DNA from 2 places in the Streptomyces sp. NPDC003393 genome. Region 1 is predicted to be linked to the other one. Evidence: riboswitches for the same ligand, from Rfam matches in the RefSeq annotation. Region 1 holds a riboswitch; the other holds the start of a gene.

Region 1 (3,400 bases):
GTGTCGTCGCGCGGGTGCGGGGAAGACCGTGGCCCGTCGCTCCCCCGCGGGGGGAGCCGGATCGCGCCACGGTCCCGCGCCGCTGACAGGTCTTCAGTGGCCGTACTGGTAGAACGGCCGGACCTTTTCCTTCAGCCAGCCCGCCACCGGGTCGTCCGTCACGTCCAGCAGGACCAGGTTGACGGGCCACCGGACGGGGACCTTGGCGAGGGCGCGGCCCAGGGCCTCCAGGGGGCGGGCGCGCAGGTCGTCGTCCCACTGGGAGAGCTCGACGCCTATGAACATCACCGGGTCGGCCGTCTCTATCGCGGCCAGGCAGCGGCGGGCCGCGAGGACCACGCCCGTGCCGGCGAACTCGTCGGAGGCGGCGGCCAGGAAGTCCACCGGGTCGTCCTGCCAGTCGGGTTCGAACAGCCGGACGCGGCCACCTCCCGGACCGTCCAGTTCGGTGCGCCCGGCGCGGCAGAGTTCGGCCACGGCCGGCGGGGGCAGCGGGATGCCGACCACGCCCTCCGGGTTCAGCGCGATGCCGACCTGCGGGGGCAGTCCGCGCGCGAACTCGACGGCGGGTGCGATGGCGTACGGCATGTGGGCGCCGGCGACCTGGCGGAACTGCTCCTCGGAGCTGAACACCGGAACGTAGGCCTGGCCGTCGATCTCCAGGGTGGGCAGATCGAGCGGACCGCTGTGCGGGCCACCGCCGCCGGGCAGGGGGACCCACAGGAAGCTGCGGCCCAGCACCTCGACGATCCGGCCGCCGGCCGAGGGGATGCCGATGGAGGCGGAGAGCACTTCCTCCAGCTCGTTGCCGGGCCAGCCGCCGTGCGGCTGGGGATGCGCCTGTGCCGGATAGTCGGCCGGGTAGCCCCCGGAGAAGTCCGCCGGAATGTCCATTCGCCTACCACCTGCTGGAAACCGCTGTTGTGACCGAAAGGCTATCGGGTGCCGGTGCGGGGCGGACCGGTGAAGCCGATCCGGCGCAGCGCGGCCGCCGCCTCGCGGTCCAGCAGGACCGCCGAGCCGCAGCCTCGCGGCAGCTCGCCCCGCTCCACCGCGCGCAGCAGGCGCGCCGTGGCCCTGCGGTGGCGCAGGAAGGCGTAGCGGGAGACACCGCGGCCGCGCCGGCGCATGCCGTCCGCCGCGGCCTCGGGGGTGACGTCCAGCAGGATCAGGTGGAGCGTGCCGCCGCGGCGGCGGGCGGCGCGGGCCAGCCAGCCGCGGACCCAGCTCTGCGTGCCGCAGTCGTGGACCACGACTCCCTCGCCGGAGCGCAGCGCGCGGCGCAGCGCGGCGTAGTGGGCGAGGCGGACCAGCGGACGGTAGAGCGCGTAGGGCAGGCGGGATGCGAGGCGGGCGTCCCAGCGGTCGCGGGTGTCCTGGGAGTCGATCCCCGGGCCGCGCACCGCCCGCCGCATCAGGGTCGACTTGCCGCTGCCGGGCAGGCCGGTGACCACGGCCAGGTCGTTCGGGCCGAAGAAGAGCGCGTGCGGGCCGCGGCCGGCGCGCTCGCGCAGGTCGCGCACCACGGGGACGGGCCGCCGGCCGCCGTGTTCGCGGGCCCGCGCGAGCGGCCCCCGGGCTCCGGGGCGGCCGGGCAGGTCGAGGGCGCGACTCGTGGCGTACGCCGGCGTGGTCCTGTTCAGCGTCATCGTCCTCCCCTTCGAGCGTAAAGAGAAGGTAATGCCCGGCGTCCCGCGATTTCATGCGCGTTCTGCCACGGGTCGGTCACAGACGCGGCCTGACGTGATCCGGCCCGGCGTGCAATGATGTCCGCGCCAACTGCATACAGGCCGTTTGAATCCGCGCGGGAGAGTTCCCAGCAGCCGTCTCGCTGGGGCGCCGAAGGAGCAAGTCCCTCCCTTGAATCTCTCAGGCACCGTTACCGCGCGGGCGAGGCACATCTGAAAAGCGGGCCGCTGCCGCAGCGGCTCCACCCAAGGTGCAAGCCATGACCGTCCGTCCTACGGCGGTCATGGCGAACCTCTCAGGTTCCGATGACAGATGGGGAGGACACCGATCCGTCCTCGCCCTTCCCCGCGCCGGGCCACGCTCGCGCGGGGGGATCCCCACAGCCTGGGAGACACGCCCGATGAGCAGTTCCGCACCCCGTCCGCTCCGTCATACCGCGCTCGACGCGGTGCACCGCGCGCTCGGTGCGACGATGACCGACTTCGCCGGCTGGGACATGCCGCTGCGCTACGGCTCCGAGCGCGACGAGCACATCGCCGTGCGTACCCGGGCCGGGCTCTTCGACCTCTCCCACATGGGTGAGATCACCGTCACCGGCCCGCAGGCGGCCGCCCTGCTGAACCACGCGCTGGTCGGCAACATCGCCTCCGTCGGCGTGGGCCGGGCCAGGTACACCATGATCTGCCGGGAGGACGGCGGCATCCTGGACGACCTGATCGTCTACCGGCTGGCCGAGGCCGAGTACATGGTCGTCGCCAACGCCTCCAACGCCCAGGTCGTGCTGGACGCGCTCAGCGAGCGGGCGGCCGGTTTCGACGCCGAGGTCCGCGACGACCGGGACAACTACGCGCTGATCGCCGTGCAGGGCCCGGAGTCCCCCGCGATCCTCGCCTCCCTCACCGACGCCGACCTGGACGGCCTGAAGTACTACGCCGGCCTGCCCGGCACGGTCGCCGGGGTGCCGGCGCTGATCGCGCGCACCGGCTACACCGGCGAGGACGGCTTCGAGCTGTTCGTGGCGCCGGCCGACGCCGAGAAGCTGTGGCAGGCGCTGACCGACGCCGGAGCGGACGCCGGGCTGGTGCCGTGCGGGCTGTCCTGCCGCGACACGCTGCGCCTGGAGGCGGGCATGCCGCTGTACGGGAACGAGCTGACGACCGAACTGACCCCGTTCGACGCCGGACTCGGCCGGGTGGTCAAGTTCGACAAGGAGGGTGACTTCGTGGGCCGCGAGGCACTGCTGGCCGCCGCCGAGCGCGCCGCCTCCCAGCCGCCCCGGGTGCTCGTCGGCCTGGTCGCCGAGGGCCGTCGCGTCCCGCGCGCCGGGTACCCCGTCGTCGCGGGCGGCGAGGTGATCGGCCAGGTCACCTCCGGTGCCCCCTCCCCCACCCTGGGCAAGCCGATCGCCATGGCGTACGTCGACGCCGCGCACGCCGCGCCGGGCACGCCGGGCGCCGGCGTGGACATCCGGGGCAGGCACGAGCCGTACGAGGTCGTGGCGCTGCCCTTCTACAAGCGGCAGAAGTAGGACCGGCCCGGCAGGGTGGGTCCCGGACGCCGTGTGCCGGTGTGTCGCGCCCGTACGTGCGACGGCCGGCACATCAACCTGCTCACCAGAGCTTTCAGCAGTCCCTCAGTCACCAGCAGTCCCCCGCGTACAGGAGAATTCAGGCCATGAGCAACCCCCAGCAGCTGCGCTACAGCAAGGAGC
Region 2 (3,400 bases), on a different contig from region 1:
GAGGACGAGCTCGTACGGCTGCTGGGCAAGGCGCACGGGCAGGCGCTGTACGCCATGGCACTGGCGCACGACGAGCGGCCCGTGGTCGCCGAGCGCGAGGCCAAGTCGGTGTCGGTGGAGGACACCTACGACGTGGACATCCACGACCGGCTGCGGGTGGGCCTGGAGGTGCAGCGGCTCGCCGACAGGTGCGTACGGAGGCTGCGCGGGGCCGGGCTGTCGGGCCGCACCATCGTGCTGAAGGTACGGCGCTACGACTTCTCCACGCTGACCCGCTCCGAGACCCTGCGCGGGCCCACCGACGATCCGGCGGTGGTGCGGGAGGCGGCGGCCCGGCTGCTGGACTCGGTGGACACCACGGGCGGGGTGCGGCTGCTCGGGGTGGGCGTGTCCGGGCTCGCCGACTACACGCAGGAGGACCTGTTCGCCCAGGCGGCCGGCGCGCGGGTGGACAGCCCCGAGGAGGAACCCGCGGACGAATCGGCGCCGGAGCAGCCGGCCCCCGCCGAGCGGCACTGGCCGGCGGGCCACGACGTACGGCACACCGCATACGGGCACGGCTGGGTCCAGGGCAGCGGCCTCGGCCGGGTCACCGTCCGTTTCGAGACGCCCGACTCCGAGCCGGGGCGGGTGCGGACCTTCCGTGTCGACGACCCCGGCCTGGAGGCGGCGGATCCGCTGCCGCTGGTGCGGCGAAGACCGGACACCACCGACGGAGACCGCGGCGTCGCCGAAGCGGCCTGCGATACGGAAGCGGCCTGCGATACGGAAGCGACCGGTGGCACGGAAGCGACCGCTGGCACGGAAGCGACCGGTGGCACGGAAGCGACCGGTGGCACGGAAGCGACCGGTGACGCGGAAGGGACCGGTGGCACCGAAGCGGTGATCGGTGGCACGGAAACCACCGGCGGCACGGAGAACACCGGGAGCGCGTCCTCGGTGGCCGGCGGGCCCTGGCCGGGGTAGCGCGCCGGGCGGACGGCGCTCGCCCTCAGCTTTCCTCGGATCCGGATCCCGCGAGTCGGCCGAAGTCGTGGTCCGCAAGGGTGGGGGGAGGCGCCACATCGAGGCCGTAGTGGTGGTAGAGCTGCAGTTCCTGCTCGGGGGAGAGGTGGCGGCCGACGCCGAAGTCGGGGGCCTCCTTGATGAGGGCCCGGTCGAAGGGGACGTGCAGTTCGCCGCCGACGAGTTCGCTGGGCTCGAGCGGCACGAAGGCGTCCCGGGAGAACAGGCCGGTGCGTATGGCGGCCCACTCCGGCACCCCGGTCGCGTCGTCGAGGTAGACCTCGTCCACCGTGCCGATCTTGGTGCCGTTCCGGTCGAACGCCTTGCGGCCGATCAGGTTGCGCGGATCGATGTCGGTCTGCACGGTCCCTCCACTAGGTCGCAACTCATTCGTAAGCACTACAAAAGAGCACAATCGGGAGAGCGGCCACTCGAGCCCGCCCCGTGGAGCCCGCTGGTACCCTGGCAAACGGCTGCTGACCCCGTGCGGGAGAGTCCTCCACCACCATCGGAGGCGCCGAAGGAGCAAATCCTCCCCGGAATCTCTCAGGCCCCTGTACCGCACGGACGAGGTCACTCTGGAAAGCAGAGCGGGTGTCGACGGATGCCGCTCTCACCGACGGTGAAAACCGGGTGCCCTCGGGCGCTCCGGTGAAGCTCTCAGGTTGAGATGACAGAGGGGGAGGCCGTCGGGGCACCCGAGCCGTGGTGTCCCTCGAAGGTCGTGTCAGACCAGGAGGCCTCCGCAATGACCGCCCAGCGCATTCCGCTCTCCGAGCTCGAAAAGGGCATTCCCTTCGAACAGCGCCACATCGGGCCCGATCAGGAGGCGCGGGCCAAGATGCTCGCGCAGGTGGGTTACGGCTCGCTCGACGAGCTCACCGCCGCCGCGGTGCCGGATGTGATCAAGAACGCCGACGCGCTCGACCTGCCGGGTGCCCGCACCGAGGCCGAGGTACTGGCGGAGCTGCGCTCCCTCGCCGACCGCAACCAGGTCCTCGGCTCGATGATCGGTCTCGGGTACTACGGCACGTTCACCCCGCCCGTCATCCTGCGCAACGTCATGGAGAACCCGGCCTGGTACACCGCGTACACCCCGTACCAGCCGGAGATCTCGCAGGGCCGCCTCGAGGCGCTGCTGAACTTCCAGACCATGGTCGCCGACCTCACCGGGCTGCCGACCTCCGGCGCCTCCCTTCTGGACGAGGGCACCGCCGCCGCCGAGGCGATGGCACTGTCCCGGCGCATGGGCAAGAACAAGAAGGGCCTGTTCCTGGTCGACGCGGACGCGCTGCCCCAGACCATCGCCGTGATCAAGACCCGCGCCGAGCCGACCGGTGTCGAGGTCGTGGTCGCGGACCTCGGTGAGGGCATCCCCGCCGAGATCGCCGGGCGCGAGATCAACGGCGTGCTCCTGCAGTACCCGGGGGCCTCCGGCGCCGTACGCGACCTCAAGCCGGTGATCGACCAGGCCCACGAACTCGGCGCGCTGGTCACCGTCGCCGCCGACCTGCTCGCCCTGACCCTGCTGAAGTCCCCCGGCGAGCTGGGCGCGGACATCGCCGTCGGCACCACCCAGCGCTTCGGCGTGCCGATGGGCTTCGGCGGCCCGCACGCCGGCTACATGGCGGTGCACGAGAAGTTCGCCCGCAGCCTGCCCGGCCGCCTGGTCGGCGTCTCCGTGGACGCGGACGGCAACAAGGCCTACCGCCTGGCCCTGCAGACCCGTGAGCAGCACATCCGCCGCGAGAAGGCCACCAGCAACATCTGCACCGCCCAGGTGCTGCTCGCCGTCATGGCCGGCATGTACGCCGTCTACCACGGCCCCGAGGGGCTGAAGGGCATCGCGCAGCGCACCCACCGCTACGCCACGATCCTCGCCGCGGGCCTGAAGGCGGGCGGCGCCGAGGTCGTCCACGGCGCCTACTTCGACACGCTCACCGTCAAGGCCGAGGGCCGGGCCGCCGAGGTCGTCGCCGCCGCCCGCGAGGCCGGCGTGAACCTGCGCCTTGTGGACGCCGACCACGTCTCGATCGCCTGCGACGAGACCACCGACCGCGCTCAACTGCGCGCCGTGTGGTCCGCCTTCGGCGTCGAGGCCCGCATCGACGCCCTGGACGCCGCCGCCGAGGACACCCTGCCCGAGGCCCTGCTGCGCACCGACGCCTACCTCACCCATCCCGTCTTCCACCAGCACCGCTCCGAGACCGCGATGCTGCGCTACCTGCGCAGGCTGGCCGACCGCGACTACGCGCTCGACCGCGGCATGATCCCGCTGGGCTCCTGCACCATGAAGCTCAACGCGACCACGGAGATGGAGCCGGTCACCTGGCCCGAGTTCGGTGGGCTGCACCCCTTCGCGCCCGCCGAGCAGGCGCAGGGCTACCTCACCCTC

What was found. A riboswitch is a leader RNA that binds a small molecule or an ion and turns the genes downstream of it on or off. The one in region 1 is predicted to bind glycine.
Region 2: it holds a riboswitch for glycine, as region 1 does, so the genes downstream of both, gcvP (aminomethyl-transferring glycine dehydrogenase) here and gcvT (glycine cleavage system aminomethyltransferase GcvT) in region 1, are expected to answer to the same signal.

The regions. Positions count from the first base shown of each region.
Region 1 is NZ_JBSFRB010000040.1:54,310-57,709, reverse strand. It holds gene ACWDUZ_RS30300 (enhanced serine sensitivity protein SseB) at 94-894, opposite strand; gene ACWDUZ_RS30295 (AAA family ATPase) at 936-1,649, opposite strand; glycine riboswitch at 1,796-1,895, shown strand; glycine riboswitch at 1,896-2,011, shown strand; gene gcvT (glycine cleavage system aminomethyltransferase GcvT) at 2,090-3,217, shown strand; gene gcvH (glycine cleavage system protein GcvH) at 3,364-3,400, shown strand, end outside.
Region 2 is NZ_JBSFRB010000078.1:9,767-13,166, forward strand. It holds gene ACWDUZ_RS37855 (DNA polymerase IV) at 1-966, shown strand, start outside; gene ACWDUZ_RS37860 (PRC-barrel domain-containing protein) at 992-1,369, opposite strand; glycine riboswitch at 1,483-1,577, shown strand; gene gcvP (aminomethyl-transferring glycine dehydrogenase) at 1,754-3,400, shown strand, end outside.